3 regions of the Paenibacillus mucilaginosus 3016 genome follow, and region 2 is predicted to be linked to each of the others. Evidence: predicted binding sites of a transcription regulator. Region 2 holds the regulator's gene; each other region holds the start of a gene.

What was found. The regulator LexA, encoded in region 2, represses DNA repair genes until DNA is damaged. The targets are predictions, from matches to a motif close to CGAACATATGTTCG.
Region 1: the regulator LexA is predicted to act here: its motif matches at 7,843-7,856, upstream of recA (recombinase RecA).
Region 3: the regulator LexA is predicted to act here: its motif matches at 5,045-5,058, upstream of PM3016_RS26210 (WYL domain-containing protein).

What each region holds. Positions count from the first base shown of each region.
Region 1 covers NC_016935.1:6,092,512-6,103,132, forward strand. Annotated here, with positions in the region: gene PM3016_RS24855 (2-oxoacid:acceptor oxidoreductase subunit alpha) at 1-798, opposite strand, end outside; gene PM3016_RS24860 (dipeptidase) at 1,018-1,968, opposite strand; gene PM3016_RS24865 (stage V sporulation protein S) at 2,182-2,442, opposite strand; partial or broken gene PM3016_RS24870 (TIGR00282 family metallophosphoesterase) at 2,587-3,382, opposite strand; gene rny (ribonuclease Y) at 4,028-5,569, opposite strand; gene PM3016_RS24880 (regulatory protein RecX) at 5,847-6,596, opposite strand; gene recA (recombinase RecA) at 6,720-7,769, opposite strand; gene PM3016_RS24890 (competence/damage-inducible protein A) at 7,952-9,199, opposite strand; gene pgsA (CDP-diacylglycerol--glycerol-3-phosphate 3-phosphatidyltransferase) at 9,243-9,824, opposite strand; partial or broken gene rimO (30S ribosomal protein S12 methylthiotransferase RimO) at 9,824-10,621, opposite strand, start outside.
Region 2 covers NC_016935.1:3,588,612-3,599,232, forward strand. Annotated here, with positions in the region: gene PM3016_RS15615 (SDR family oxidoreductase) at 1-95, opposite strand, end outside; gene PM3016_RS15620 (hypothetical protein) at 271-492, shown strand; gene PM3016_RS15625 (HAD family hydrolase) at 644-1,336, shown strand; gene PM3016_RS15630 (AAA family ATPase) at 1,471-2,466, shown strand; gene hflX (GTPase HflX) at 2,463-3,794, shown strand; gene PM3016_RS15640 (methionine gamma-lyase family protein) at 3,787-5,043, shown strand; partial or broken gene PM3016_RS15645 (MerR family transcriptional regulator) at 5,172-5,586, shown strand; gene glnA (type I glutamate--ammonia ligase) at 5,706-7,043, shown strand; gene lexA (transcriptional repressor LexA) at 7,320-7,940, opposite strand; gene PM3016_RS15660 (LysM peptidoglycan-binding domain-containing protein) at 8,275-8,478, shown strand; gene PM3016_RS41375 (DUF896 domain-containing protein) at 8,715-8,831, shown strand; gene PM3016_RS15670 (aldo/keto reductase) at 8,850-9,851, shown strand; gene PM3016_RS15675 (hypothetical protein) at 9,863-10,381, shown strand; gene PM3016_RS15680 (HAD family hydrolase) at 10,468-10,621, shown strand, end outside.
Region 3 covers NC_016935.1:6,382,070-6,392,690, forward strand. Annotated here, with positions in the region: gene PM3016_RS26170 (phosphotransferase) at 1-205, opposite strand, end outside; gene PM3016_RS26175 (hypothetical protein) at 316-543, shown strand; gene PM3016_RS26180 (PilZ domain-containing protein) at 759-1,190, shown strand; gene PM3016_RS26185 (hypothetical protein) at 1,187-2,125, opposite strand; tRNA gene PM3016_RS26190 (tRNA-Val) at 2,333-2,405, shown strand; gene PM3016_RS26195 (ATP-dependent DNA ligase) at 2,478-3,389, opposite strand; gene ybaK (Cys-tRNA(Pro) deacylase) at 3,476-3,946, opposite strand; gene PM3016_RS26205 (DUF3973 domain-containing protein) at 4,322-4,504, shown strand; gene PM3016_RS38840 (hypothetical protein) at 4,563-4,736, opposite strand; gene PM3016_RS26210 (WYL domain-containing protein) at 4,784-4,990, opposite strand; gene PM3016_RS38845 (hypothetical protein) at 5,137-5,298, shown strand; gene PM3016_RS26215 (hypothetical protein) at 5,371-5,574, opposite strand; gene PM3016_RS26220 (VOC family protein) at 5,587-5,976, opposite strand; gene PM3016_RS26225 (hypothetical protein) at 6,212-6,448, shown strand; gene PM3016_RS26230 (spore germination protein GerPE) at 6,456-6,842, opposite strand; gene PM3016_RS26235 (germination protein GerPD) at 6,839-7,024, opposite strand; gene PM3016_RS26240 (spore germination protein GerPC) at 7,021-7,635, opposite strand; gene PM3016_RS37585 (spore germination protein GerPB) at 7,652-7,873, opposite strand; gene PM3016_RS26245 (spore germination protein) at 7,877-8,110, opposite strand; gene PM3016_RS26250 (hypothetical protein) at 8,255-8,722, shown strand; gene PM3016_RS26255 (spore germination protein) at 8,843-9,061, opposite strand; tRNA gene PM3016_RS26260 (tRNA-Leu) at 9,204-9,289, opposite strand; tRNA gene PM3016_RS26265 (tRNA-Ile) at 9,297-9,373, opposite strand; tRNA gene PM3016_RS26270 (tRNA-Met) at 9,393-9,469, opposite strand; gene PM3016_RS38850 (hypothetical protein) at 9,545-9,709, opposite strand; gene PM3016_RS26275 (phosphatidylglycerophosphatase A family protein) at 9,840-10,391, opposite strand; gene PM3016_RS26280 (2'-5' RNA ligase family protein) at 10,551-10,621, shown strand, end outside.

The DNA.
Region 1 (10,621 bases), 2.5 Mb from region 2:
TACGCCGCCGTAGTTGGCGCCAATCGCCATCGTACATGCTGCGATCTCGTCTTCGGTCTGGATGACCGTACCGCCGAACTTCGGCAGCGTCTTGATCAGGTATTCCATAACTTCGGAGGCCGGTGTGATCGGGTAAGCCGGCATGAAGCGGCAGCCTGCTGCAACAGCGCCGAGGCCGATCGCATCGTTACCGATCATGAACAGCTTCTGTCTGCCGTCGGCAGGCTCGAGCTGGAATTCCGGCAGAGGACCGCCGTTGAGCTCCAGGACGAATTCTGCGGCTTTGCGGACCGCTTCGATGTTCTTCTCAACGACAGCGGCGCCTTTACGGCCGAATTCTTCTTCTACTGCTTTATTAAACACTTCAAGCGGCAGGCCGAGCAGAGCCCAGGATGCGCCGGAAGCAGCCATATTCTTAAACAGGGACGTGCCGAGTTCTTCTGCAATTGCCGTAATCGGTACAGGGAACAGTCTTGCTTTGATACCTTCCGGAACAACCGGGTTTACTTTCGCATCGGCGATGATGACGCCGTTCTCACGCAGCTCATGTGCATTTACATCGATGGTTTCTTGGTCAAACGCGACGAGGATGTCGAGATCGTCGGAAATGGCACGAATCGGTTTCGTACTGATTCTGATTTTGTTGTTTGTGTGTCCGCCCTTGATCCGCGAGGAAAAATGACGGTAGCCGTACAGGTAGTACCCCAGTCTGGTCAATGCCGTGGAAAAGATCTTATCCGTACTTTCCACGCCTTCCCCCTGTTGTCCTCCGACCTTCCAAGATAATTGGCTAATCACCGTTGTCCACTCCTTTTGAATGTCGCTGACTTAAGCAGCTGAGCCCCAAAGCTCCCCGAAAGAGCTCATGTCTCTTTCAGTTGTCTCACAAATTTTATGATGTCAAGAGGTAAAAAGCAAGAGATATTGGCAATTTTGAAAGATAGTTAATTTAGATCATATTCATACCGCTATGAGAATAGTTTGGTGCTCTTGCATCTTGGATCGGAATACGATCCATCAGAACGGCGGCAGATGGCTGTGCAGGAAGGTATACCAGTTGCGGCTGAGAAACCCGGTTACCTGAGCTTCTGTATAGTGCTTGCGGAGCTCCTCTTCCAAACGGTTAAACTGCCCTGCGTGCTCGAGTCCCGGAATCCATTCGCTTATGCCGTCAAAATCCGATCCGAGCACCACCCGGTCTACTCCGCCTAGGGAACAGATATGGTCGATATGCCTCACCAGCCCCGCAATCGAGGCCGGCTTCCCGCTCTCGACAAAGTAGGGTACGAACGTGACCCCGATCCTTCCGTCCCTGCGGATAAGCTCTTCGAGCTGCCGGTCGTCGAGATTCCTCGGGTGACCGCACAGCGCTTTGGCGTTGGAATGAGTGGCGACGAACGGTCGCGGCGAGCTTGCGGCCAGGTCCCAGAACGAGGCTACGGACAAGTGGGACGCATCCAATAGAATGCCCAAATCCCCGCAATCTTTAATAAAGCTTTTTCCCTTCCTCGAGAACCCTCCCCGGCGCGGCTCCAGAATCCCGTCGGCGGCCCAGTTGCCGTAATTCCAGGTCGGTCCGATCAGCCTGACCCCCAGATGGTACAAGATTCGGGTATAGAGGGGAGAAGCGTTCAGCGCATCCGCTCCTTCGAGCGTCAGCAGCCCTCCGATCTCCTGCCCTCCCATCACTTCCTCGAGATCTAGGCGGGTGCGCACCAGCCGGAGCTTGCCCTGGCGCTCCACTTGCCTGTGGAAGATGTCGATATACTCCAAGTAATGGTCAAATCGCGCCTCCGTTATACGTTCGGGCAGGTAGATTGCAAAAAACTGCAGCTTCACATGGGAGCCGCGCAGCCGGGAATAGGTGACGTCCAGCCGGCCCTCCTTCGGGTCGTGGAAGTCGATCGCAGGGTTGTTGTACAGCTTGAGCAGGACGTCGCAGTGGCCGTCGATCACAGGGGTTTTCATGGGGTTCCCGGTCTCCCTTCGTCATACCGCAGGATAGGCGAACAGAACAAAAAACCTGTCTACGGAGTAAACAGGACGTTTCGGGTACTTGGATGAGGTAGATTATCTTTCGTCGTAAGAGGAAGTATGAACAATAGCGGCATCATTCGGTCAGAGATACTGCGAGATGGAACCAGCCGTACGGCACGGAACAGAGCAGCCGCCCTCGCCGGATTAGCGCGGCTCCACAATCAATTTGATGGCGGTCCGGTCTTCCCCATCGATCACAATATCGGTAAACGCCGGTATGCAAATCAGATCAACCCCGCTGGGAGCAACGAATCCTCGTGCAATAGCTACTGCTTTGATTGCTTGATTGAGCGCTCCTGCCCCGATGGCCTGGAGCTCCGCAGCCCCGCGTTCACGCAACACCCCCGCCAATGCGCCGGCTACGGAATTTGGATTGGATTTTGCTGAAACTTTTAATACTTCCATGAAAGTACCTCCTCGGGAATGATGATTGCTTCCGGTATTAATCATATTCTAGGAATTTAAAGTTAATTCCTTCTGTCCGAAGAGAGTATGTTCGAAAAGTTTTGAATTTTTCGTCAATTCACATATAGACCGGCTTCCCTCTCGTTATTCAAACATTACCGCATCTTCGTCCTTGCGAATCAGCTGAATTTTGCGGCCGAGTCCCGTAGCCGGATCGAGATCGATGACCACCGCGTGAAAATGCCACTTGCCTTCGTCCACCACAAACCGCATCGGCAGCTGGGTCATGAACTTCTTCATGACGGCGGTCCGCTCCATGCCGAGGGATGCCGTCGCGCGGCCCCACCATGCCCACATCGGTCACGTAGGCTGTGCCCTGCGGGAAGATGCGCTCGTCATGCGTCTGCACGTGCGTATGGGTGCCCACCACCGCGGATGCCTTCCCGTCGAGATGCCATCCCATGGCGAGCTTCTCGGAGGTCACTTCGGCGTGGAAGTCGACGAATACGTACTTCGTGCGCTTCTTCGCCTGTGCCACCAGCTCGCTGGCCTTCTCGAACGGGCAGTCGAGCGGCGGGAGGAAGGTACGCCCCTGGAGGTTGATGACGGCGAGCTCGGCCTCTTTGGTCTTGATGTACATGATGCCGCGGCCCGGTGTGCCCGCCGGGAAGTTCGCCGGCCGGACCATCCGCTCTTCCTTGTCGATGAAGTCGAAGATCTCCTTCTGGTCCCACGTGTGGTTGCCCATCGTGATGCCGTGCACGCCCATCTCGTACAGTTCCTTCGTGATGGCCTGCGTGATGCCGCGGCCCGCCGCCGCGTTCTCGCCGTTGGCAATGATCCACGTCGGGTTGTATTTGGATTTGAGGCCCGGCAGACAAGCCTTGAGTGCCTTGCGGCCGACGGAGCCTACAATGTCACCGATGAATAATAATCTCATATGGGGTTATTCTCCTTTAAAGTTTTTCTACATCCCCCCTCTTTCCCCCTTCTCCAGAGAAGGGGGAGGACCGGGCGCTCCGCCCCTGGACCCCGGAAGGGCGCGAAGGAGGGACGGGGCCGGCGTTGATGGGAGGAACGCGGTTGGATCGCTTTCGTCTTGCCACGCTGGTGCTTCAAGGCATGATGGCTTCGCCCACGCCTTGAAGCACCTTAGCCGGCAGACACGCTTACATGAAGTGTTCTCTCGCAGCTCCCTGCCCTATACTCGAGCATGGTGATATGTGGGCGCTTGGGGAGCTGCCTGTGACGGTGGAGCCGCATTGACCCTCCGGGTCAAAGCTCTTGGCTGAGCGGTGCCTTGGGTGTCAGTACGTGCGCTGAGGAGCCTAAGGCGGCCATCCGCTGGATCGCCGGGCTTTCAGCCCCGGCTGCCAGGGATGCAGGGCTCAAGCACGGGTGCGGCGGTACGAGGACTGACTCCTACGTGCGCTAAGGAGCCTAAGGCGGCCAACCACTGGATCGCCGGGCCTTCAGCCTCGGCTGCCAGGGATGGGGGCGCAGGGGCGGGCGCAATGCGAGAGTCCCCGTACGAGAACAAAAGAGAAGTGGCCGCGCGGCCACTTCTCTCAGGTGAAGTATGCGGTTATTTGGCGTATTCCACGGCGCGTGTTTCACGGATAACCGTGACTTTGATATGGCCGGGATAATCCAATTCCCCTTCGATCTTCTTGGTAATGTCTCTTGCCAGACGGAACGCTTCGGTGTCGTCCACCTTCTCGGGCTGAACCATGACGCGGACTTCGCGGCCGGCTTGAATGGCGTACGATTTCTCGACGCCTTCGAACGATTCCGAGATCTCCTCGAGCTTCTCCAGACGACGGATGTACGTCTCGAGCGTCTCTCGGCGGGCTCCCGGTCTTGCGGCCGAAAGGGCGTCTGCAGCGCCGACGAGCATGGCGATGACCGAGGTAGCTTCGGTATCGCCGTGATGCGAGGCGATACTGTTGATGACCACCGGGTGTTCCTTGTACTTCTTCGCGATCTCGACGCCGATCTCCACGTGGGAGCCTTCGACTTCATGGTCGAGCGCCTTCCCGATGTCATGCAGAAGCCCGGCACGCTTCGCCAATGTCACGTCTTCTCCGAGTTCTCCTGCCATCAGACCGGCGAGGTAAGCGACTTCCATGGAGTGCTTCAGTACGTTCTGGCCGTAGCTTGTACGGAACTTGAGACGTCCCAGAATCTTGATGAGATCCGGGTGCAGTCCGTGTACGCCGGTTTCGAATGTGGCCTGTTCGCCGTATTCGCGGATCCGCTCGTCCACTTCTTTGCGGGACTTCTCGACCATTTCTTCGATGCGAGCCGGGTGAATCCGGCCGTCCGCCACCAGCTTCTCGAGCGAGGTGCGGGCAATTTCGCGCCGAATCGGGTCGAAGCCCGACAGGATGACCGCTTCCGGCGTATCGTCGATAATGAGATCGATCCCCGTCAATGTTTCGAGGGCCCGGATGTTGCGGCCTTCACGGCCGATGATCCGGCCCTTCATCTCTTCGTTAGGAAGCGCTACAACGGATACAGTCGTCTCTGCCACGTGATCTGCGGCACAGCGCTGAATCGCCAGCGTAATGATTTCCCGTGCTTTCTTGTCGCCTTCTTCTTTGGCCTGCTGCTCGATTTCCTTAATGAGTTGGGCGGTTTCGTGGCGAACCTCTTGTTCCACGTTTGTCAGGATGATGTTCTTCGCATCCTCCATGGTCAGAGCCGAAATCCGTTCCAGCTCGGAAACCTGATCTTTATAGATCTGATCAATTTGAGCCTGGGTTTCCTCGATTCGCTTCTCTTTGTTGGCGACCTGCTCTTCTTTTTTCTCGAGAGATTCTAATTTTTTATCCAGCGACTCCTCTTTTTGCAACAATCGTCTCTCTTGTCGTTGTGTTTCATTCCGACGTTCACGAATGTCTTTTTCAGCTTCGGTTCTCAGCTTGTGAATTTCATCTTTCGCTTCGAGAACCGTCTCTTTTTTCAGTGCATCCGCCTCTTTGCGAGCATTTTCAACGATCTGTGCGGCAGCTGATTCAGCACTTGAGATTTTCGCTTCTGCAAGGGACTTGCGGATAAAATAACCGATCCCGAAGCCAAGAGCACCAACTAAGAGAGAAATCAAGATCGTGAGGACTGGGTCCATCCAGTTCACCTCCCTCGTTGTTTCTCCAAGGGGTAAGCTTGGGATAATGTGGTTTTTTAATCCATTCTGCTAGCATGGGATGCCTGGGGCTTTCCATGAACCGGAAGTTCGGAGCGCCTCCGCGGACTGCTGAAAGAATGCGCCGGGCAGGCGGCAACCTTTCAGAAAAAAGTAAAAATTGGCGATTTTACTTTCGAATCCTCCCTGGGCTGTTAGGGCGGATTCTTGGCGTATAATGAATATACATGATTATTTTAGCTTTTGGCTAAGAAGCTTGTCAAGGTGTACCCCATGGATCGCCGGATTCCTCCGGCTCCTCCCACTCGCTTTCATCGGTATGCCGCGGCAGTCCGCTCAGCACCCGGCTGACGACAGAACCCGGGTAGCCGCGCCGCTGCAGGAACCCGGCGATTTTGCGGCGGGCCTTCAGCGGGTCCTTGCGCATCTCGCCCGCATACCTTTTCTCCGCCAGCTGGCGGGCCATCTCATACTCGGTCTCTTCGTCGACCTGGGCAATCGCTTCCTGAATCTCCTCTTTGGCGATCCCCTTCTGCTGAAGCTCCTGCTTGATGAAGTGGCGCCCCTTCTTCTGGGACACGATACGCTGCTTCGTCAGCATTTGCGCGAATTCCGCGTCGTTCAGATAGCCTTCCCGACGCAGCCTGTCGACGGTTCCGGTGATGAGCTCCGGACCGTAGCCCTTCAGCTTGAGCCGGCTGCGGATCTCGTGCACCGACCGGAGACGGCTGGAGAGCAGCCTTACCGCATCGAGGTAAGCCCTGTTCTTCTCCTCCTCGGACAGAATGCGGACCAGTGTTTCGGTGTCGACTTCCGCCCCTTTGAGCAGATGGTGGCGGATCAGCACATCCTCATGCACCGAGAGGGCGAACGCTTCGTTTATGTAAATGTTGTAGCGGTTCTTCGTCCGCTTCTGCTGTTCCACTTTGGTAATGATCCCCCCCTGGGGCGGGGCTTGCTCCTCGTTCCCATCCATTCCCTTTGCATTCGTGCCGTTGTTCTCTTCCACGGGTTCCCCTCCATCGAAAAAGGCAAAAAGCACCTACCCCTTCGGAGTAAAGGTGCTTTGCCCCGGCTTGATCTGAGCGTGGCCGACCGCCGTCCAAAGGTCATCCCTTGGAGCAGGCAGATCTTACTGCTCGAACAGTGCCAATTCTTCGTCTTCTTCCTCGTCATCCGTATTCGGACCGACCACGGCGGTCAGGTTGCTGTTCTCGCGGATCTTCTTCTCGATGACCTCGGCTACCTGAGGGTTCTCCTTGAGGAACTGCTTGACGTTCTCGCGGCCTTGGCCGAGACGGTCGTTGTTGAAAGAGTACCATGCGCCGCTCTTCTGGATGACATCCATCTCGGTCGCAATATCCACGATGCTGCCTTCACGGGAAATGCCTTCCCCGTACATGATGTCGATCTCCGCCTGCTTGAACGGAGGCGCGACTTTGTTCTTGACGACCTTGATCCGCGTGCGGTTACCGACCATGTCGTTCCCCTGCTTGATCGTCTCGATCCGGCGCACGTCCAGACGTACGGAAGAGTAGAACTTCAGGGCGCGTCCGCCCGGCGTGGTCTCCGGGTTACCGAACATGACGCCGACCTTCTCACGGAGCTGGTTGATGAAGATCGCGATCGTCTTCGACTTGTTGATCGCACCGGACAGCTTCCGGAGCGCCTGGGACATCAGACGGGCCTGCAGACCGACGTGGGAATCCCCCATCTCGCCTTCGATCTCCGCCTTCGGCACGAGCGCCGCAACGGAGTCGATAACGATAATGTCTACCGCGCCGCTGCGCACGAGCGCCTCGGCGATCTCAAGCGCCTGTTCGCCGGTATCCGGCTGGGAGAGCAGCAGCTCGTCGATGTTGATGCCGAGCTTGCTTGCATACAGCGGATCCAGAGCATGCTCCGCATCGATGAATGCGGCCGTACCGCCGTTCTTCTGTACTTCCGCGATGGCATGCAGCGCCACCGTCGTCTTACCGGAGGATTCCGGTCCGTAGACTTCGATAATTCTACCGCGCGGAAAGCCGCCGATCCCAAGGGCAATATCCAGGGCCAGGGAGCCGCTCGAGATGGTCTCCACCTGCATGTGGGTGGATTCCCCGAGTTTCATGATGGACCCTTTACCGAACTGCTTCTCGATTTGACGGAGGGCGTTCTCCAGTGCTGCGCGACGATCTGCCAAACAAATCACGTCCTTTTTTCATATTAAGTACCACCCGCAGGTGATTTATAAACGAAAGTGCGGTAAGCATTCCCGAACATACATTCGGTCGTGGTGCAAAAGAAAAACCGTAACACGACATTCAGAAATGTTACGGTTCTTCCGTTACAACCTATTATACTTGATTTTACCTGTGTTAGCAACTAGATTTTGATCTTTTTCCAAAGGTGGTAGAGTGCGGTTTTGGAAGCCCGCAGCTTGATGGTCTCCCGGTTGCCGGACAGATTCAGCGTGACCACTTCGGTCTCCGCATCCCGTTCGGCAATCCCGACGTAGACCAGGCCGACCGGCTTCCCTTCGGACTCGGCAGGCCCCGCTACGCCCGTCAGGGAGAGCGCATAATCGGCATCCGCCAGCTTCCTTACGTTCTCGGCAAGGAGCCTTGCCGTCTCCTCGCTGACCGCCCCGGGGGCGTCCGGTCCTTCGAGCTGCTCCATCGGCACGCCGAGCACCTTGTTCTTCACCCGGTTCGTATAGCAGATGACCCCGCCGGCGAACGAATGGGAGCCGCCCGGCACGGCGGTCAGCAGATCGCTGAGCTGGCCGCCTGTGCAGCTCTCGGCGACCGACAGCGTCTTGTTCGCGGCGGTCAGCAGGCGGAGCACCTCAAGCTCCAGCGTGATGTCCTCGGAAGCGTAGACATGATCCCCGAGCCGGGTACGGATCTCCCGCTCGAGCGGCCACAGCTTCTCCGTCGCCTGCTCTTTCGAAGCGGCCCGCGTCGTGAGGCGCAGGGCGACCTCGCCCTCTTTGGCATAAGGGGCGATCGTTGGATCGGTCTGGGCCTGGATGAGATCGATCAGCGCATGCTCCAGGAAGGACTCCCCGATGCCGGCGAACTTCATCATCGTGGAGAACAGCGGCTGCACGCTGCCCATCCGGTCCGTGAGCCAGGAAATCACATAGGTATCGAACATCGGCTTCATCTCTTTGGGCGGGCCCGGGAGCAGAATATAGTGCGTCCCGTCCTGTGTTACGGCGTTGCCGACGGCAAGGCCCGTGTCATTGGGGAGCGGGTCTGTGCCTTCCAGCATGTAAGCCTGCCGGATATTGCTCTCCACCATGGTGATGCCCCGGGTACGGAACAGGTTCTCCATGTAGTCGTAAGAAGGCTGGTGAATCACCAGCTTCCGGCCCAGCACCTCGGCCAGCACGTCCTTCGTCAGGTCGTCCTGTGTGGGGCCAAGCCCCCCCGTGCAGATGATAAGGTCGGCGCGGGATTTCGCAACAGCCAGCGTCTCTTTGATCCGGTCTACATTGTCGCCGACGACGGTCTGATAATAGACTCCCACCCCAATGTCGGCGAGGCCTCTGGATATGTACTGTGCGTTCGTATTGACGATTTGGCCCATCAGCAGCTCGGTACCGACGGCAATGATCTCTGCTTTCATAGTCAGATGGCCTCCGGTTTCGGCGGGATACGTGCTCCTGCAGTTATTGATCGCTGAAGTTGATCACATGCTTGTTCTTGACGAAATAGTCGATACCCGAATAGATCGTAATGATGGCGGCGATCCAGCTCGCAATCTGGTCGAACGGGAATTGGATCAGCGCAAACGGAAAATTGTTGATAAGCAGTGCAATGATGGCCGTAATCTGGGCCGCTGTCTTCCATTTGCCCCATTTGCTGGCCGCCAGAACCACGCCCTCCAGCAGGGCGATCTGCCGCAGGCCCGTGATGGCAAACTCACGGGAGATGATGACGATGACAATCCAGGCATCGACCTTGTCCATCTCGACGAGTGAGATCAGCACCGCCGATACCAGCAGCTTGTCGGCCAGCGGATCCAGCAGCTTGCCGAGATTCGTGACCAGCTTCCGCTTCCTGGCGATATACCCGTCCAGCGAGTCGGTGCTCGCCGCCACGATGAAGATCAGGGCGGCGATAATCTGGTTGTAGGTGATGCTGAACTGCTCGATGCGCACATGCGGGAACTTGACGTTGATGAGCAGGAACAGCATGATGATTGGCACCAGAAAAATTCTGGCCAGGGTAATCTTGTTGGCCAGGTTCATTACGCTACGACCTCCCCGGAGAAGTCAAATTCAAAGGAATGGGTGATCCTCACTTTCGCGATGGAGCCGATGGCCAGTTCCCTTCCCCCTACGAACACTTCGCCGTCAATCTCCGGCGCATCGAACTGCGAACGGCCCACATAGACGTCGTTGCGCCCGTCGTACTTCTCGATAAGCACGTCGATGACCTGTCCGATCCGTCCGCTGCCCCGGCTGCTCGAGATCTCGCGCTGAATCTCCATCAGCACGTTCGCCCGGTATTCCTTCACCTCGTCCGGAACCTGATCCGGCAGGCGGGAGGCCGGCGTATCCTCTTCCTTGGAGTAGGTAAAGACGCCGAGACGGTCGAACTGCACGTCCTGGATGAAGGACTTCAGATTCTCGAAATCCTCCTCGGTTTCGCCGGGGAAGCCGACGATGAGCGAGGTGCGCAGCGAGACGCCCGGAATCCGTTCGCGGATTTTCTTAATGAGCTCTCGCGCATCGCGCTGGCGGCCCGGACGGCGCATCCGCTTCAGAATGCTGTCGGAGCTGTGCTGCAGCGGCATGTCGATATACTTGCAGATCTTCGGGTTATCGGCGATAACATCGATGAGCTCATCCGTGAAGAAGCCCGGATACGCATAGTGAAGGCGCACCCACTCGATGCCCGGCACCTCGCTGACGCGGTTCATCAGCTCGGGAAGCTTGAAGCCGTCGTAGAGATCCGTACCGTAATTGGTCGAATCCTGGGCGATCAGCGAGATTTCTTTCACGCCCTGCGCCGCCAGCTGCTGCACTTCCTCCAGGACCGATTC
Region 2 (10,621 bases):
CGGTCATCCTCGAAGACGGGCCTTGGATTCATGCGGGACTCGATCCCCGGCTGGGTATTCTGATGCTGCGGAGGGAATGTTGTAGCGCTGGTCATACTCGGTCATTCTCCTTTCCGGGATGTGCCTGGTTTCCGGTCTTGCACCCTCTTAGGATGCTGCAGAAGTCTCCTGGCTTGCCATGGGAGTTCTTGGTCGGGTGTGCAAGGAGAGCGGGCGGGTACATAATCCGGTGGGGAGCAAACCAAGCTAGAATCAGGAGGGTGGTGCGTCATGAACCAGAAAGAAGTGGAGCTGGAGCTGGCCCAGAAATTATTTAACGGTGAGTTCAAAAAGGAAGACAAGGACGAAGCGGCCCGCCGCAAGCTGCCGGTCAAGACGGAGATCCGGGTGCAGTCGGATGTCGATCCGGTGGCGGAGGAGACGAAGCAGTACCGGAAGATGGCCAAGGAAGTGGACGATCGATACGATAAGGTGGGCCGGCGCAATCCATAACGCTGGAGAAGGTGCCGGCTTTCCGAAGGAGGGTCGGCCGTCTTTTTACGAGAGCAGCCCCGGGATCAGGTCATTATAATGAAAAAATCACTATCCAATCCCTTCCTTGCTGGTGTACCATCAGTACAGAAGAGGAAGGAGCGGACGTGTGATGATTCAGGGCGTTATTTTTGATTTTGACGGGCTGATCCTGGATACGGAGACCCCCGAATTCGAATCGTTTCAGGCGCTGTTCCGCCGCTACGGCTGCGAGCTGACGCTGGACGTCTGGGGCGCATGCATCGGAACGGGCCCGGAAGCCTTTGACCCGTATGTGCATTTGGAGGAGCTGTATGCCTCCCCTTACGACAAGGAGGAAGCCAGGGCCTGGCGCCGGCGGTATTATGATGAGCGCCTCGCTTCTGCGGTTCTGCGTCCCGGGGTATTGGAGTACCTTCAATCCGCCCATGAGCACGGACTCCGGGTAGGGCTGGCCTCCAGCTCCCACAGGCCATGGGTGACAGGACATCTGGCCGCTCACGGCATTCTGGACGCATTCGAGGTGATCCGCACGGCGGAGGACGTCGCGCAGGTGAAGCCTGATCCGGCGCTCTATCTGCTGGCCCTGGAAGGCTTGGGATTGCCACCGGAAGCGGCGGTCGCCTTCGAGGATTCACCCAACGGCGCACTCGCCGCCAAGCGGGCCGGGATGTTCTGTGTCACCGTGCCGAACGAAACCACCGGCTCCCTGGTCTTCGGTGAGCACGATCTGCGGATCGGCTCAATGGCCGATATGCCGCTGATGGAGGTTATCGCGCGGCTGGAGGCTCAGGCCGGACAGGGCGGCCGTACGAGGATCGGCTGAGCGGACCGGGAGGGCGCTTTTTGATTTTGGCTGCGGGGCCGTTTACAATGGACACAAAGAATTAAGTCACAATCCGTCCCTCATGTGCGTATACATTAACACTTGAACCATGACGAGAATGGAGAGTGAAGCACATGAGCGGCCCTACGCAGCCAGGATCGGACGGAATCCAGATTACGAAGAATGCACGGCAGATCTCGGTCGTTCTGCGCACCCCGGAGCCGGCTCCGGCCCTTGCAGCCGCGGCGCCGAGGTTTCACGGCAAGCCGCTGACCCAGCAGGGCCAGTTCGGGGAGATCATGAAAGAGCTCGACAAGATGGTGGGGCTTGACCACGTCAAGGAGCTGGTTTTTGAAATTTATGCGCTCTTACGTGTGGCCAGCATGCGGGCGGAAGCAGGCCTGACGGCCAACACGCAGGTCTATCATATGGTGTTCCGCGGGAACCCGGGGACAGGCAAGACGACGGTCGCCCGCCTGATCGCCAAGCTGATGCAGACGATGGGGGTGCTCACCAAAGGGCACTTGATCGAGGTGGAACGGGCGGACCTCGTGGGGGAGTATATCGGCCATACGGCCCTGAAGACGAGGGAGCTCGTCAAGAAGGCGATGGGCGGCATCCTGTTCATCGATGAAGCGTACAGCCTGGCCCGCGGCGGCGAGAAGGATTTCGGCAAGGAAGCCATCGATACGCTAGTCAAAGCGATGGAGGACCACAAAAACGGATTTATTCTGATCTTAGCCGGGTATTCAGAAGAGATGGAACTTTTCCTGCAAACCAATCCCGGACTGCCCTCCCGGTTTCCGATCCAGCTTGATTTTCCGGATTATACGGTGGACCAGCTGATGGAGATCGCCGAAGGGATGATCAAGGAACGGGAATATTCGCTGACACCGGCCACGGAGGCACGGATCCGGCAGCAGATCCTGCTCGAGAAGGGACAGATGGACACCGCCTTCAGCAATGCGCGGTATGTCCGCAACCTGATCGAGAAGGCGCTGCGCAGCCATGCCGTACGGCTGCTTAACCAAACGAACATGCAGCCGTCGAAGCAGGATCTGATGGTGATCCGCCCGGAGGACGTGAAGGTGGAGCGCAGGACAGCAAAGGAGAGTATGAGATTTCCATGAGACAAACGACACATGAAGTAACAACGGAATTGGATGATCGTGCGATCCTCGTTTCCCTTGTCACACAGGAACAAAAAAGGCAGGATGCCTACGATCCGGAGTACTCGCTTGCAGAGCTCATCGCCCTGGCCGAAACGGCCCAGGTGGAGGTGCTCGGCACGCTGACGCAGAATAAGGAGTATGCCGACTCCAAGTGGTTTATCGGCAAAGGCAAGGCGGAAGAGCTCAAGGAGATGCTGCAGGAGAACGGCGCCAATACGGCGATCTTCGACCAGGAGCTCTCCGGCGCGCAGGTGCGCAACCTGGAGACATATCTCGACGTCAAAATTATTGACCGCACCCAGCTTATCCTCGATATCTTCGCCCAGCGGGCACGCACGCGAGAGGGGATTATCCAGGTAGAGCTCGCACAGCTGAGCTACCTGCTGCCGCGGCTCTCCGGCCATGGCAAGAACCTGTCCCGTCTCGGGGGCGGGATCGGTACCCGGGGTCCCGGGGAGACGAAGCTCGAGACCGACCGCCGGCATATCCGGGACCGCATTGCGGAGCTGAAGCGCCAGCTGGCCGAAACGGTACGCCACCGCACGCTGCACCGGGAGCGCCGCAAGAAGTCGGGCGTGTTCCAGGTTGCACTGGTCGGTTATACGAATGCCGGCAAATCAACGCTGCTCCGCCAGCTGACCGCCGCCGACGTATACGTCGAGAACCAGCTGTTCGCCACGCTGGACCCGACTTCCCGCCAGCTCAAGCTGCCGAGCGGCGTGGAGATCGTGCTGACGGACACGGTAGGATTTATCCAGAACCTGCCCCATGATCTCGTTGCAGCCTTCCGCGCGACCCTTGAGGAAGCGAACGAAGCGGATCTTATCCTGCATGTCGTGGACAGCTCGACCGAGATGATGCCGATCCAGATGCGGGTCGTGGATCAGGTGCTCGAGGAGCTCGGGGCGCACGGCAAGGACCGCGTTACGGTGTTCAACAAAGTCGACCTGCTGAGCCCGTCTCAGGCGGACATGCTGACGACGGAAGGGGAATTCCTGCGGGTATCGGCCTTCCATGAGGCGGATCTGAAGCGGCTTGTGGATACGCTGGAGGCGCACCTGGCCGGCGACAGCAAGACCTACCGCATCCCGGCGGACAAGGGGGATATGATCTCGCTGGTCTACCGTGTCGGCGAGGTGCTTGAGAACGGCGTGGACGGCGACGATATGCTGATGACCGTCCGTGTGAACAGCAAGGAATACGATAAAATTGGCTACATGCTGGCGGCATATGACCAGTCGCAGCACGCGCAGGGAGACAGAGGAGAGAATACGGAGCATGTTTAAGGAGCAGGTGCTCCGCCTGATGGACCGGGCGGAGGAGCAGATTCAGGGGAAACTGAAAGAGATCGACGGGATCATCGACCGCAACCAGTGGAAGGTGATCTCCGCTTTTCAAAAACACAAGGTCAGTGACTTTCATTTTGCCGGATCGACAGGATACGGTTATAATGACAGGGGCCGCGAAGTGCTCGATCTCGTGTATGCCGACGTGTTCGGCGCCGAGGCGGCACTGGTGCGGCCGCACTTCGTTTCGGGCACGCATACCATCTCTACCGCGCTCTTCGGGGTGCTGAGGCCCGGCGACGGACTGCTGATGATTACAGGGCGTCCGTACGATACTCTGCATAAAGTGATCGGCAAGCAGGGGGACGGGCTCGGCTCGCTGCAGGACTTCGGCATCGGCTACGACGAAGTGCCGCTGCTCGACGACGGCAGACCGGACTACAGCGAGATTGCCCGCCGCATTACCCCGCAGACGAAGGTAATCGGCATCCAGCGCTCGCGCGGCTACTCTTGGAGGCCTTCGTTTACAGTGGAGCAGATCGGCGAGATGGTCCGGTTCGTCAAGGAAGTGCGTTCGGACCTTATCGTGTTTGTGGACAACTGTTACGGGGAGTTTACGGAGCTGCGGGAGCCGACGGAAGCGGGGGCGGACCTCATTGCAGGCTCGCTGATCAAGAACCCGGGCGGGGGCCTGGCGGCATCGGGCGGATACATAGCGGGAAAATCGAAATACGTGGAGCTCGCTTCTTACCGGCTCACCGCACCGGGTATCGGCGGGGAGGTGGGCGCGATGCTGGGGACGACGCGTTCGATCTACCAGGGGCTGTTCCTTGCGCCGCATCTGGTGGGACAAGCGGTCAAGGGCTCGGTGTTCGCCGCTTCGGTGTTCGAGCAGCTTGGATTCGTTACGCATCCCCGCTGGCAGGATCCGAGGACGGATCTCATCCAGGCTATCCGGTTCTCCGGACCGGAGCATCTCATTGCGTTCGTGCAGGGAATCCAGCAGGCCGCTGCGGTGGATTCGCATGTAGTGCCTGAGCCTTGGGACATGCCGGGATATGAGCATCCGGTGATCATGGCTGCAGGCACCTTCATCTCGGGCGGGTCGCTGGAGCTGTCGGCGGATGCGCCGATCAGAGAGCCCTACATCGCCTATATGCAGGGCGGACTGACTTATTCCCACTGCAAAATGGGGGTGCTGACGGCCCTGCAAAACATGATCGACCGGGGGCTTCTGCCGGAAATTTGACAAGTGGTCAAAAAAACGTTTTCTGTAATTTATGCTGACATATGGCACAAACCTAACACAACTTGACACGTTTCGCTCCTAAGGTTACAATAACGGTAAGGTTCCTTCAGCGTTTAGGAGTGATGGGCATGACTGATGAAATACGCAGAAATATGGCACTTTTTCCGTATCGGCATCGTAATGAAGCTGACCGATCTCACCGCCAGACAGATTCGTTATTATGAGCAGCACGAATTGATTATCCCGGCACGCACCGGCGGCAACCAGAGGCTTTATTCCTTCAATGACGTCGAGCGTCTGCTGGAAATTAAAGACTTGATCGAGAAAGGCGTCAACATCGCCGGGATCAAGCAGGTTCTTCTTCCGGTTGACAAGGATTCGGAGGATGCGACCATTCTCAATGAGCAAACGGAAGTCAAGCGTCGGGAGCTCACCGACTCGCAGCTTCACAAGATGCTGAAGCAGCAGCTGCTCGGCGGGGGCAAGCGTCCGAACCAGGTATCGCTGATTCAAGGCGAACTTTCGCGCTTTTTCCGCAAGTAAAACGTTCGGCCGGGGCAGCCGCGGTACCGCTTACTTTCTATGGCTTAGGCCTGAGGCGGTGCCCGGATTCTCCGTTAATATGCATTTCATGATACATAAGTCTAAGGAGGAGATACACAGTGTCGGACAAGAACTATACCAAAGAAGACATTCTGCGCATCGCGAAGGAACAGAACGTCCGCTTCATCCGGCTTCAGTTCACGGATCTGCTCGGTACCATCAAGAACGTGGAGATTCCCGTAAGCCAGCTGGAGAAAGCACTCGACAACAAGATGATGTTTGACGGCTCGTCCATCGAGGGTTATGTGCGGATTGAAGAATCCGATATGTACTTATATCCCGATCTTAGTACTTGGGTGGTGTTCCCTTGGGTTACGACGGACCGTGTGGCCCGGTTGATCTGCGATATCTATCTGCCGGACGGCCGTCCGTTCCCGGGCGACCCGCGCGGCATTCTGAAAGCGGCGCTGAAGGAAGCCGAAGAGATGGGCTATACGTCCATGAACGTAGGTCCGGAGCCGGAGTTCTTCCTCTTCAAGACCGACGAGAAGGGCAATCCGACGATGGAGCTGAACGACCAGGGCGGCTACTTCGACCTTGCGCCAACGGACCTCGGCGAGAACTGCCGCCGCGAGATCGTGCTCACGCTTGAGGAGATGGGCTTCGAGATCGAAGCGTCCCACCACGAAGTGGCTCCCGGCCAGCATGAGATCGACTTCAAATATGCCGATGCGATTAAAGCGGCCGACCAGATCCAGACCTTCAAGCTTGTGGTCAAGACGGTGGCCCGCCAGCACGGGCTGCATGCAACCTTCATGCCGAAGCCGCTGTTCGGCGTGAACGGCTCCGGGATGCACTGCCACCAGTCGCTGTTCCGCGGCAACGAGAACGCGTTCTACGACGAGAGCGACAAGCTCGGCCTGAGCACGGTGGCCCGCCAATACATGGCCGGAATCCTGAAGCATGCCCGTTCTTTCGCGGCAATCACGAATCCGACCGTAAACTCGTACAAGCGTCTGGTGCCTGGTTACGAAGCTCCTTGTTATGTGGCCTGGTCGGCGAGCAACCGCTCCCCGATGATCCGTATCCCGGCTTCCCGCGGCCTCAGCACGCGTGTGGAAGTACGCAACCCGGATCCGGCTGCGAACCCGTACCTTGCGCTGGCGGTCATGCTCAAAGCGGGCCTCGACGGCATCAAGCACAAGATGCAGCTGCCGCCTCCGACGGACCGCAACATCTATGTAATGACCGAAGACGAGCGCGAAGAGCAGGGCATTCCAAGCCTGCCGCTGAACCTGAAGCAGGCGCTTGATGAGATGCTTCGCGACGATGTGATCTGCGATGCGCTTGGCGATCACGCACTGGCCCACTTCTACGAGCTCAAAGAGATCGAGTGGGACATCTACCGCACCCAGGTTCACGCTTGGGAGCGCGAGCAGTACCTGACGCTGTACTAATATGAGAAGAAGGCCGTTCAGCCTCCGGAGCATCCGGCGGGCGAACGGCCTTTTTGTTGTTTGCCGGGAAGCGGCCTCGGGTTGAATTTCATCAGACAGATGAGCTGACTTGAGGCGATGGCGTTCAATATCGGAAAGTAAAACTCGCATTGCTTGTTTCTGCCATCTGATATTTCTCATAGAAGCGCTTTTCCTTAAAGAACGGTGAAGCCGTTTATCTCAGGTAACAGGGCAAAAAAATACGGACCGGCTGAGGGCCGGTCCGAAAAGGTACAATTAGTGAATGTTGCGGAATACGCCGATAACTTTGCCGAGAATCGTTACGTTCTTCAGCCGGAGAGGCTCCATAGTCGGATTCTCGGGCTGGAGGCGGATGTGGTCGCGCTCCTTGTAGAACGTCTTCACCGTAGCTTCGTCATCCTCGGTCATGGCTACCACGATCTCGCCGTTCGTTGCGGTCTGCTGCTGCCGGACGATGACGTAGTCGCCGTTATGGATCCCGGCTTCGATCATACTCTCGCCGATAACGCTAAGCATGAACACATTGTTGTCGCCGACATAATGGCTTGGGAGAGGGAAGTAATCTTCAATGTTCTCCGTCGCCGTGATCGGCACGCCGGCGGTAACCCGGCCGATCAGAGGCACGTGGGCGACCGATACGGCATAGGCGCCGTCCCCCATGGAGCCGTCGAGAATCTCAATGGCGCGCGGCTTGGTCGGGTCGCGCCGGATCAGCCCCTTCTTCTCCAGCCGTTCCAGATGGCCGTGTACGGTAGAGCTGGAGGCGAGACCGACCGCTTCCCCGATCTCCCTGACGGACGGGGGATAGCCCTTATCTTTCACTTCGTTCTTAATAAACTCCAATATTGCCTGCTGCCGGGAGGAGATCTTGCTCATGCCATATCACTCCAATTGTTGGTAATCGATTAGTAGAATTATAACACAGAACCGGAGTTCGTACAAACATTAGTTCGAGAAAATCCGTTGACACAAACGTGTGTTCGTGATAAATTGAATTCAGAACAAAAAGAGAACAAATGTTTGGGAGAGGATGTCGGTTATGGTACAGAACACTGCACTGATCGGACGAGCTTCTAATGAAAGTACATATCGGAGTCGGGAGCGGGCGTCCCGAACTCAACATAATAATAAGCGAACATACGTACGTGCTGCAACAATGGGTTTCATAGTGGTTCTCCTTCTGGCACTGCTCGGAGGACTTTCGGCCTCCGTGTCCGGTCAGGATGTGCACGCAGCCGGCACCGCTCCGGAAGAGCACGAATTTGTATATGTGCACCAGGGGGATACACTTTGGGAGATCGCTTCGGAATATGCACCGGATGAGGACATCCGCGATTACATAGATGAGATCAAGAAGCTCAACGGATTGAAGTCTTCCGCCCTACAGACAGGACAGAAGCTGCTCCTTCCCTAATCTGCTCCGGAAGCCCTCCGGTTTCCTTCCGAACTCTTGACAATCCCTACTCGGAATGTCAAAGTATTAATGATACAAGCCTGCCCGCTGCAGCCCGAATCGTGTGCTGCGCCTGGCGCCTCGGCTTACCAATTTCGGGAGGAACGGCATGAGCGAATCGGAACATGATGTAAGAGTCAAACGCATTAACGAACTGGCCCGCAAAAGCGAAAGCGGAAGGCCTCACGGATGAAGAGATGGACGAACGCAACGAGCTTCGCCGCAAGTATATCGACTCTTTCAAATCCAACCTGCGCACACAGCTTGAGAACATCAAGTTTGTCGACGAAGAAGAAGGCGAAGGGAAGAACTGAGAGGGGTAGAGGGCGGCTATGGAATATCGTGTGCTTGGCCGGAGCGGCATTCTGGTTTCCGAACTTTGTCTCGGAACCATGACGTTCGGCAATACGACGAACGAGCAGGATTCGATAGAGATGATCCACCGGTTCCTGGACCGTGGAGGCAACTTCATTGATACGGCTGACGTTTATGTAGGCGGGAAGTCCGAAGAGATTGTCGGCCGGGCGATCCGCGAGAAACGCAGCGATGTGATTCTGGCGACCAAGGTTCGCTTTCCGACCAGTCAGGATATTAACCATGTAGGCCTATCGCGCAAGCATATTCTCGATGGGGTGGAGGCGAGTCTCCGCCGGCTGAATACCGATTATATCGATCTGTACCAGCTTCACGTATGGGATCATGTTACGCCGATCGAAGAGACGCTGCGCACCCTTGACGACCTGGTGTCCGCAGGCAAGGTGCGGTACATCGGCTGCTCCAACTTCCTTGCTTATCAGCTGATGAAATCCCTGTCGGTCAGCGACTTCAACCGGTATGCGCGGTTTATCTCCATCCAGCCGCAGTACAGTCTGGTTTGCAGGATGATGGATCGAGAGATGATTCCGCTCTGCCTGGAAGAGAACGTCGGAATCATTCCGTGGGCGCCGCTTGGCGGTGGATTCCTGACCGGACGGTATGTCCGCGGTGAAGAACCAACGGAAGGCCGGCTGTCGGCCAAGGCGGGGGAGAGCCGCTGGGAGCTTCGCAATACGGAGAAGAACTTCCGCATCCTTGATGAGGTTAAAGCCATTGCCAGGGAAACGGAAAAGTCACCTGCTCAGGTTGCCTTGAACTGGCTGATCCGTAAGCCGGGCATTACATCGCCGATTTTCGGAGCCAGTACACTCGAACAATTTGAAGACAACATGGGAGCGCTTGGCTGGAAGCTGTCTTCAGAGCAGTGGACAAGGCTGGACCAGATCAGCGCACTTGATGAAGAATATCCGCAGCGCTTTATCGAGAAGTTTCGCCGGAAGAGTACAGATGAGAGATAAGGGGTTCGGTCATGTCGCGTAAGTGGTCACGAATGGTTCGTAAGAACACCAAGGTAACAAACGTTCAGCGCAAGAAGAGCGGACAGGGGCTTATTTCGTCGGACTTCGCATCCGCCGATCAAGCCAAGACATTCCGGGGCCGCAGCTGGGTACTGCCCATGCTGCTTGTGGCTACCGGTGTTTTTTGCTTTATTGCTTTCCGGGGCCAAGCGGCTACGGATGATTTGTACTGGGTCACCGGGGCGAGCTACATCGGTCTTGCCGTGCTCATGTTTTGGCTGCGCAGGCCGTTCCTACGTATTGGCAAGGACGCAATCACCTCCCGCCGGTTTGGCGGGGACCGCAGCCTGAAGGCGGAAGATATTCAAGAGATTGCCGTGAACAAGGATGCGATCGTCATCTCCATGAAGGGCAAAGCCGCCCGCTGGGCTTTCTCCCGGGTCTATCACCAATTCCCGGTTGACGAAACCCGGCCTCACCTGGTCGAGTTCGCCCAGCGTCATGGCATTGCGCTGCAGCAGGAAGCCTAAGCCTCAGGGGCGAGGGGATATGGAGTGTTAAGCTTTTAGAAGCAAAGACAGATAGCTAACCATATGGGGGAAAGAGGACTGTAGACATGGGAATCAAAGCTGTTCTTTTTGACTTGGACGATACGCTGCTGTGGGATGAGCGCAGCGTGCAGGAAGCTTTCCGGGCTACCTGCGAAGAGGCATCCCGAGTGACCGGCGTCGATCCGGTGAAGCTGGAAGAAGCCGTACGCAGGGAAGCGA
Region 3 (10,621 bases), 2.8 Mb from region 2:
GGGCCCGCAGCACGGCGTGCTCGAACGCCGCTTTCTGCTCGTCCGCATGATTTTCATAGATGCGGAGCACATAGAGTGCCCCGTTCATCCGTATGTATCGGGTCGTGTTGTTGACACCGCTCTCTTTTTCTTCGACAATCCATGACGGGCTTGTGAAGTATTTGGCAAGGATCGAGCTTATTCGCTCCTCGGATGTGCAGAACATGTCCTATTCCCTCGATTCATGTCACCTTATGTAACAAAGTTAGGATCGTTTTTTGCTAGAACTATTGTATAATAGAATTATCCGAAGAGGAAAGGGAGGAATAGATTCCGATGACGACTGAACTCATTATCGGCGACCGCAAAATTCCCGTTCGATTCATTTCGAGTGACCAGAAAGCGATTCCAAGGCTCCTGACCGTGCTGGAAAGTTCGCAGCTGAAGCAGTCGATGCCGTCCTGCCCTCCGATCCAAGAGATCGACCATATCGAAGTCATCGGCAACAACGCCGTCCTGTACGACTCTAAAGCCCGCAGCAGCGTTCAACTGCCGCTCTACTAAGAGCGGTTTTTTCATATTTAAGCATTTATATCTCACCAGGCCCGATTCTGTCATCTTAGATTTCGGATAACCGCCCTTTTGTCCTTAAAGCCGGTGAGGCCGATGATCCTGTTTCCTTTCATGCTATCATTTTACCGATTGCCCGCGATGAACGGCATGCGGTATAGTAGACATACCATTCCCCATCCGAACAATCAGGAAGGACGGTCCGCCACATGAGCGAACAACCCAACAAACGCCGTTTCTTCCGGCTGAAGCTTCAGCGGCCGCTGGGCGCCGAGCTGCGCATGGTCGGTGTTCATGACAGCCATACGGTGACCCGCACGATGAAGACGGCCCTGCTGGACCTCTCGGCGGGAGGAGCCCGGTTCATTGCAACCGACCCGCTCCCTGATGAGAAGCACCTGCTGGTCGAGCTGCGGTTCACTGCGCTCGGGAGGGATTACAAGCCCCTTGGCGTCATCGTCCGTACGGTGGATACGGGCGGCCATCCGCAGTACTGTGCGCAGTTCTCGCTGGACGAGCAGGATACCGCGACTCTCGCCAGCGTGATCAATCAGCTGTCGATCAAGCTGCGCCGCAGTCCCGTCCTCTCCTCCTGCAGCTTCGTGCCCGAGGAGGAACTGGAAGGACTCGGCCCCTTCTAACGGGCCCGGCCGGACATGCCTGCCACGAGGTACCGCTTGCCCGACTCCGTATGCCAGGACCAGCTGCGAAACAGCAGCTGGTCCGTTTTTAATTTGTCGTGAAGATCCTTCAGGCCAAGCACCGCCGCATCGATCCCGTACTTGCCGAAGACGGAGAACAGATAAGCGGTCCGCTCCGAGCCCAGCGTCTTCCCGTTCAGCTCTTCCATCACTTCTTCCTTGCTCTCGTCGACCAGAATCATCTCGGTCCACACGACGATCCGCCCATCCGGCTTCAGAAGAGACAGCAGCGTCTGATTGTATGCTGTTACGAGTGAATTTCGGAGCGACCGGATCGCTTCGATGACCGCCTTCCGCTCCGCCTCGGTATACTGCTCCACATAACCGTGGAACTGCGCCAGAGCATCCGCATAGAAGAGCTGGGTGTGCACGCCCGAAGATACGACGAGCGAGAACGACTTCTTGAGATGCGGCATGATTTCGATCCGCCTGGCTTCAAAGGCGCTGTCCCGAAGGAACGCGATCAGCTTGTCCGCCGGCGCCCCGCCGCTGAGCAGCTCTTCGTACCGTTCATAGAATGAGATCTGATCAAGCCCCGTATAATCCACGCGGGTCAGCGACTTGATCCGTCCTGCGGCGGAGCTGCCGGTGGACTCCAGCACCTCTTCGAGGACGTTGTCCTCCGTGTCCAGCACCGTCAGGCCCTGGAACTGCGTGCTGACATCCGGCAGGTCCACATCGCCGTGATTCCCGGCGCCCAGCACGGCCGCCTTCTCGCGCGGACCGAGCTGCGCGATGGTGTCATGAATCAGCCTCCGGATATGGTACCGGTGGGTCCCCCACTCCGCTTCCCCCCAATCGAGCGTTTCCTTCTCTATAGACTCGGCCGAATCAGCCGGGAGCTGCGGTTCCATTCCCCAACGAAAGTCTCTCATGCGCTTCCCTTCCCTTCAGAGGCTTGGTTTTCCTGTAATTATAGCATAACGATTCCGGCGAAACCTATGCGAACCGTCACAGCCTGTTCCCCTCAGGCAGGGAATCTTTACAAAAAATATATAGAGGTGTTGACAAGGGGGAGCTCCCTTGATATGATAAGAATCGTCCCAAGCAAAACGAGATCAGATTTGATCCGTTCCTATTATGACTTGTTAGCTCAGCTGGGAGAGCACCATCTTGACAGGGTGGGGGTCACTGGTTCGAGCCCAGTACAGGTCATCAAGAAAAAACCTCTTCGATTCTCGAAGAGGTTTTTTCTTCTGTTCTCATGTACCGGCTGCGCCCCAAATCTTACGTATAGGGCCATACACATTCCTCCGGCTGCTTATCCCACAGGAAGGCTAAGAATTCCGTATCTTCGAGCTGGTGCATCTCGCTTCGGTCCCGGTATGAGATCCGGCAGCACAACCGGGGCTCAATCCACTGGACCCCTCCCTCCTGCCGCACACGCAGCTCCCGGGCAGCCTGAAGAAAGCGATCCCGGTCCTCCACCGTGAGGCCCTTGGAGACCCGGCCCACCGGTTTGTTCTTCACGGTGCGGAACTGCAGGCCGACCACCAGCTCAAACGGCTCGGAGCGGCAGCCCAGGATGACCGTGTCGATCAGGCGCGGGTGCTTGATCTTGATCCAATCGGAGCTTCGGCGGCCCGGTATGTAGAGGGAGGTCTTGCGTTTCGCCACGATCCCCTCCAGCTCCTGCGCGGCCGTCAGCTCGTACAGCCGGCGGCCCTGGGCTTCCACCGACACGGTAGGCGTGAGGATCCCGCCGCCTCGCTGCAGCAGCTCCCCGAGCCGGGCCTTGCGCTGCGTCAGCGGCTCCTCCAGATGCGGCCGGTCCGTGCAGAGCACGTCAAAGGCCGCGAAGACGACCGGATGCGTCTGGCGGGCGGTACGGATCTTGGCGGCCTGGCTGATCCGCAGCCGGTACGCCCAATCGTCGAAGACGGGACGGCCGCCGCGCAGCACGATGCCCTCGCCGTCGAGGAGGACGGAGCGGACCGGGAGGTCCGCCAGAGCCTCCCGCAGCTCCGGCAGCTTCTCGGTCACGATGCGCCCGCTTCGCGTATAGATCTCGCAGCGTTCCCCCTGCTTGTGCAGCAGCAGGCGCCCTCCGTCCCACTTGGGTTCGAACAGGAACGCCTCGTCATCGAAGGGCTCGCCCGCCGCCTCAGCCGTCATCGGGGCGATTGCCGTCAACAGCATGGATGCTCCTCCTCTCTCCGGGGGATTCCTCCCCCGCCTCCTTGCTCCTTCAGGCGCCTCCCTTGAATACAGTTATGCCTTCGTCGCTAGGTGAGCTCGCTGACCACGGCCTCCGCGGCGGAGGCCAGCGCTTCTCCCGCAAGGAAGATCTGCATTCCCCGGCGTCCCGCGCTGATGCTGACCGGGTCCAGGGCGAGCGCCTTCCGGTCGAGATACAGCGGATAAGCCTTCTTGATACCGAGCGGCGATACGCCCCCGCGGATATATCCGGTCAGTCCCTGGATCTCTTTGACGGGCACCATCTCGACCTTCTTGTTGCCGCTGACGGCCGCCGTTTTCTTCAGATCCAGCTCTTGGTCCCCCGGGATACAGACGACCAGCACGCCGGTCTTATCACCTCGAAGCACCAGCGTTTTGAACAGCTGGCCCGCCGGCAGACCCACTTTGGCCGCTACCGTCCCCGCGTCCAGCTGTTCCTCCTCCCATGTGTATTCATGCAGGGTATACGCCACCCTCAGCTGATCGAGCAGCCGGCAGGCATTGGTTTTGGACGCCACAGGAATCCCCTCTCTTGTTTTCTTCTCAGTTCATTCCCTTTCCTCGCTTCCCCCTATCATACCATAATCTCCCCGGCGTCCTGCAGTCTGCTGTGTTCATGCAGTCTGGCAGCCAAAAAACAGCGTACGAAGCATGAGCCCGTACGCCGTCTATGGGTACAATCTGTCGGATCTTGTCCTTGTTCCCAGAAAATTACACAATCTTCCTATGATTCGACAATTTTCCTGCCCCTCACCGATTCAGGTTTGTCGAATGAGGGTAAGGGAGAATAACCGCTTCATCCAATGTTCTTTAAATATGTGTCATACTGCACCTTCCTGAAGCATACACTTTGTCTATAATTGTCATAATGTGAATAAAAGGAGACAACCCCTATGTACTATTGCATCGTATGCAAACAGCTGCATTCGTCCGAGTCGTCCCCGGATCACATGGTATTTACGACAGGCTTCCATTACGTTCATGACAACCTGTACCGTGCCGGTATGTGTGTTCGGCTCTCTAAGCGCGCAGAGACGCCCGCACCCGTAAACGTACTGCAGTCCACCTCGGCCTGATCTCATCCTCCCCGCGAGGACACGGCCGCATCGCTCTGCCGAACCCGTCCGCCGCCCTTTACCTTTCCCAGGCTTTCGGCACCGTCTTCGGACGCAGAGACCGCCTCTTCTCAAGCGGCGACCGCTTCTTCTTGGCTTCGAGCAGGGAACGGATCTCCATCATGAGCAGCCTCAGCCGTTCCCCTTCATCTCTTCCGTTCGTCTTCAGTTCATCGTACAGATTGCTCTTCACTGCCTCCAGCTCCTTACCCCGGCCCAGCCTCTATCCCGCAGGACAAGCTACGCACCCCTGCCCCGGAGCGGCTGATATGCCAATATTCCTCCGAGTGCAAAGCTGCGGACGGCCCTGCGCTCCGTACAATAGGCCAATACATAGCTTCCGTGCACCGACAAAATCCGGACGACCCGCTTCGTGAAGCGCTCGGCTCCATCGGAATAAATAAGCTCCACCATGCTTCCCTTGTACTTCTGCATCCAGGCTTCCAACAGCCATCCCTCCTCCGGAACAAGAACACCCGTTCTCTTGTAATCTTATTATGCCAAACATTCGTTCGTATTTCAAGTGGTACATTCCGCTCATTTTGGTGTAATATCTTAACAAAACGCCGATGCTAAGAGCAGGGGGAATCCTTATGAAAATCATGATAAGCGTGGAGGAAGCCATGCAGCGCGGGATCTGGCCGCAGCTGCTGAAGATGTTCGGACGGGACCCTGAGGAGGATTTCTGGCCGAAGGAAGAATTCATTCTCACCGAAGATCAGGCGGCGGAGCTCAATCTGATCCCCAGAGCCTGAAGCAGCGCATACAGCAAAGAGGCACCTCTCTTAGGAGAAGGCGCCTCTTGTTTTGTTCTTGGCTATGTACCGTCACCGTTTGGGCCGGCCGCGGCTTCCCCAATCGATGGAGCTGTCGCGCGGGTCCGTGATGTTAATGTCCTCATTGCGGACCGTCTGGAGCAGGTCGGCGATCGTCCGGTCCAGCAGTTCTCCCTTATGCCTGGAGAACAGCCGCCGCCGTTCTTTCATCAGAATCTCCACAATGAGCTTCTTCTGCTGTTTGCTGAGCAGCATGGCCCTCCCGCCTTACCGTGTGGATTGGAAGAACTCGATCCACTCTCCGTCCGGACCGTGGAAGAAGAAATACCGGGAGCCGTTCGGCAGCGTGATGATGTCCTCATCGATCCGCTTGACATCCAGCTTCCCGATCCGCTCGAACTCCTCTTCGATATCGTCCACCGTGAACGCCAGATGATGCACCTTGCCCTCCTGGGGAAGCCCGTCGTTATACCCCTGGATGAGCTCCACTTCCGTCTCCCCCTGTTCGCCGAAGCCGAGAAACGCCAGCTTGATGACGCCGTTCGTATGAAGCAGGGTGTCCTTCAGCTTGAGGCCCACCACTTTCTCATAAAACTCGACGGAGGTATCCATATCTTTGACCATAATGCCGATGTGCTCAATTCGGGTGCGTGCCACTTCGCCAGCTCTCCTCTCATATCCCTTGGTTTTCACCGTATTATACCATACCCGGCCTTGGCTCGGCTTCCTTCCGAGGATGCTGTCGTTCGCCTGAGCTTCCTCCCGGCTTGCCGTCAATGAGCCTTTAGGGCAGGATGCTTCTGGGCACCCCGCCGCTGTTGCAGGCATATAGTGGTAGAAAAACCAACAGCGATTCCCTAGGGAAATCGCCCTGAAAGGATGCGGCTGCTCCATGAACCGTAATGCGATACTTCGAGCTCTTGCTCCATCGGAGGCCGGATACGGCGCCTCCCCCTCTTCTCCTGTTCCCGGGCCCGCCAACGAAGCTCATACCCTCCAGCAGCTCCTTCAGCATGGCATAGACCCGGTCAGTGCCTCACGGATCGTGGAATCCTGGGAGGCCGGCGAGCTGTTTCCGCCGTACCAGAGCGGGTCGGTGTTCCATCTCTGGGGCAAGTACCTCGTATAACCGGCCTTCAGCTGTCATTGCGGGCCCGCAGCAGCTGCCGGATATGCTTCACCCGGGATTCCGCCCGGACGGAGCGGTTCGAGCCCACCTGAACCATGGAGGAGGAGGAGACGGCGGTTATCCGAACCCGGTCCACCTCGATCCGGGCACAGGTCTGTCTTGCGGTCAGGCTTACGGGCTGCTCTTCGGAAGGCAGCGGAATCGGCATAACGAACAAGGGAAAGTCTTCAAACTTTCCCTCATTCCCGTAATAACGAGGGATTTCCCGCTGCACGGCCAAAGCCAGTGAGACCGGTGCAAAATCGACCAGATCCCCTATCAGCAGCGTGGACGCATAGCCTATATCAATGACCCGGATGCTTCCGACGACGGAGGTCCTTATCCCGCTGCTCACTCGGGCTCCTCCGGGTTTAAGGGCTCCAGCGGACCGATAATCAGCGACTCAGGCGGTGTATCGAACACGCTGGAGAGGCGGATAAGGTTCGCATCACCGATCAAGAACAGGGAAGCACTCGCTACCCCTGTAATATGTACGTTGCCCACATGCAGCCCTTTGTTGTCCACGAACAGATTCATGTCCCACCCTCTCCCTTCAGATCAGCTTGCTTCTTCACAAAATACTGCTGCATCCCCCTGCGGACGTCTTCGATCACCCGGGTTTCGACCCACTTCTCCTGCTCCTCCGAAAGCTCGGGCTGTTCTGGATCCCCTGCGGATTTCAGATAATGATCAATCCTTGGCCCCACCTGGTTCTGGAGATCACCGATCATCATATTGTGAAAATCCTTGCCAAACTCCACGCCGTATTGGCGCTCGAGCTCACTGAGCTCAGCCGGACAGGACCGTTCCAGATAATCGAAAACGTTCTTCTGGATACGTGAGAAGGACTCGGACTTTGAGGTATTCGTGCGGATCGTCTCCCCGCCCGCGGTGGCATCCTCCAGGGAAGCCGCGCCAAGACCCGCGGGAGAGAGTCCCACATTCAGCGTTCCTTCGAGCGTATCCACCTTAAGCTGATCAAAATTGTATTCGATTTTCTCGATGGTAATCCCCTTCTGTTTCTTCAGCGTCTCCACTTCCTGTGCCAAGGATTCCACCCGCATCTCCAGCCAGCGGATTCGGTCCGTCTGCCAAGCCAGGTATTCGTTCAGCTTTCGGAAGTACGACTCGGGAGTCATGAGGTTCATCGATTATTCCTCCGTTTCACCTGGGTGATGGCAGCGGAACCAAAGGCAGGGGAGATTGTTCCTCCCCGCTTGCCCCCCCTTCAAAGCCCGGAGCCGGCCCGGTGAATCCGCCCGTATTGTATAAATTGGACAGCGATCGGATGGTGCCCGCCGTTCCAATCTGCAGAACGGATGAATTGGACACGGACCCTATTTTCAATTGGTGGATCACGATCTGTTGATGGATCACCAGCTGCACGACTCACACCACCGCCTTATCTGCCGACGTGATCGTAGAATCGGCGAAGTCCGCGTCATAGGTATTGGTTGTGCTGACCATATTATAAATCCGCAGTCCGTCGCCCGTATTGAATGAGCCTGCTCCGGCAAAGGTTTTGGCCGCAGAGTTCGGCGCGATTTGGATCGAGTCGCCAATATGCACTACGGAGCCTGTACCGACGTTGACAATCTTGATTGCACCTACGACTGCCGGCATGAGCAACACCCTATCCGTTATTGGATTTGATACAGTATATGATTCTGTGCCTTCAAGTATGTTTTTGGCGGGGGAGCGCTCCGCAGGCAATCATGCTTTGGTGCGCGGGGTCATATACTTGAAGCAGCGAGGAGTTGATGACATATGGAGGGTCCGAACCCCAATCCGTTCGAGATGAATTGGAAGCAGTTCGAGCAGTTCTTTGGCGGCAGGATGCCGTTTGCCGGCCAGGCCGGCATGCCGGAGGCCGGTGAAGGGATGGCCTGGGTGGAGAATTACGTGAAGGACGTGCTGCGTCAGGCGATACCCGCTGCGGAGGCGCCGTCCATCAAGCATCATTTTCACTCCGAAATCTTCGATACCCATAAGAGCGTTATCGTCAAAGTGCATATTCCCGACCGGGCCCAGGCACGCCAGCTGCGTCTCCTGCTCAGTGTCAGCCAGGTGCGGCTGGAGAACCTCCCGGATGATAATACGCAGACGATCCGCCTCACCTCGCCCATCGTCCCGGGAAGCTGCAAAGCCGTCTACCGCCAAGGTGTCCTGCAGCTGCATCTTCGCAAACAGGCCGCCGACCATCTGTTTCATGAGATCGATATCCGCTTTTCCTGAAGAGCTCCGGCTGCCGTGCAGTAACCTTTGAATAAAAAAACGCGCACCGTCCGTCTCATCCGTATAGATGAGCGCCAGTGCGCGCACGTTCCCGAATCATCGGAAGGCCGAAGCCTCCGGCTAATTGTTCGCCGTGTTGTTCGAATCAGCGATATCGGGATCCAGGGTGTTGGTGAAGCTTACCAGGGTAAAGGTCGCACTGAAATCGCCGGTATTGCCGCCGCCGGCGCCTGAGGCGCTCTTGGAAGTGCTCTTCGGGGTAATCTGCAGCACGTCGCCGAAGACCAGCTCCCCGTCGTTGCCCGTAATCTTGATCGGTGCCAGAATAATGGAAGGCATAGGGCTTCCTCCTCTGCTTGTAGTGATAAAGTATATGCGAGCGCCCACGAAAAACAACCGTCCATCCTGGCAAAATGAAAAAGGGTTTATCTCCCACGTCCGAAGACGAAATGGAGATAAACCCTATAGTGTCAAAAGCATCTGCCGAAGACCGGGATCGAACCGGTACGGTGGTCACCCACCGCAGGATTTTAAGTCCTGTGCGTCTGCCAATTCCGCCACTCCGGCATGAGAGTGGTGGGCCCTGAGGGACTCGAACCCCCGACCAATCGGTTATGAGCCGACCGCTCTAACCAACTGAGCTAAGGGCCCACAATGGAAGCAGGATGTTTGGTTGCGGGGGCAGGATTTGAACCTGCGGCCTTCGGGTTATGAGCCCGACGAGCTACCGGGCTGCTCCACCCCGCGCCAGTTAGAGATCCAATGCTTTATGGCGACAAAAATAAATATACACCATGCCAAACACAGGAGTCAAGTATAAATTTATACCGTATACCGGACGCCGAAACGCCCTTTGCGCGAACGGAATACCTGCACCTCGGTCGGGCATTCGTATCCATAAATCCACCAGTCCTCTTCCATCCGCTTGGCCAGACAGCCTGCCTGAAACTTGCTGTCGTATAATTTTACCCAATAGATCCAATTCATCGGTTCACGCTCCGCTTGCCAGCCGTTGATGATTTCCTTCCCTTATCATAACCAAAAAGAAGCTTCCTTATTTGGGAGAGAAGCTTCTTCTTGTGCACGGTGTATGAATGAAACCCGGAGCAAGCAGCGGTCAGCTTGCATTCTCCTCCGGTTTGGCGATGTAGGTCACGACACTTTCCTTCTCTTCGAGATCCCGCTGGTGGTGTGCGATACGGGACGAAGCTGAAGAAGCGATGGCGGCGACGAGGTCATCAAGGAACGTATGCACCTGCTTGCCGTTCTTCGTATCCAGCCGCTTAATGATGCCGATCTTATGCTTGTCTAAGTGGCCGAAGGTCGTGACGGCAATGCTCCCGTAGCCGAATACCGAGCCGAGGGCGAGCGTTTCGTCGCACCCGAAGAGGCCTTCATCCGACTCGATGATCGACTGGATCGGTTCCGACAGCAGCCCCTTCTCGGTCAGCATGTCGAGCTCGATCCCGACCAGAATCGCATGCTGGAGCTCGCGCTTCTTCAGCACCGCGTGCACGGAACTCACGCAGTCCTCTAAAGTCAGATGGGGCTGGTAAGGCAGCTGCATTTCCCGAACGATCTCGGCGATATCTTCTATGGTAACCCCGCGCTCTTCCAGTTTCTGATAAACGGCGGTTTTGACTTCGACGCTGTGAACCTGACGCTTCATGGAGATCGCCCCTTTTACCGGAATGCGTTCATTATAACATACAATGATAGCGCTTGCATTAGGCTCGTGCAGGGAAAAGGGACATCTTTTTCCACGGAAGGTTTTTCCCTTGGAATGCTTGCCCAGCAGGCGTTATAATGAATAAAAGGAGGGAATCCCATGTTCTATGGTATCGCCGTATTTCCGTCTCAAGAAATAGCCGAGATCGCAGCGCCGCTGCGCAAACGATA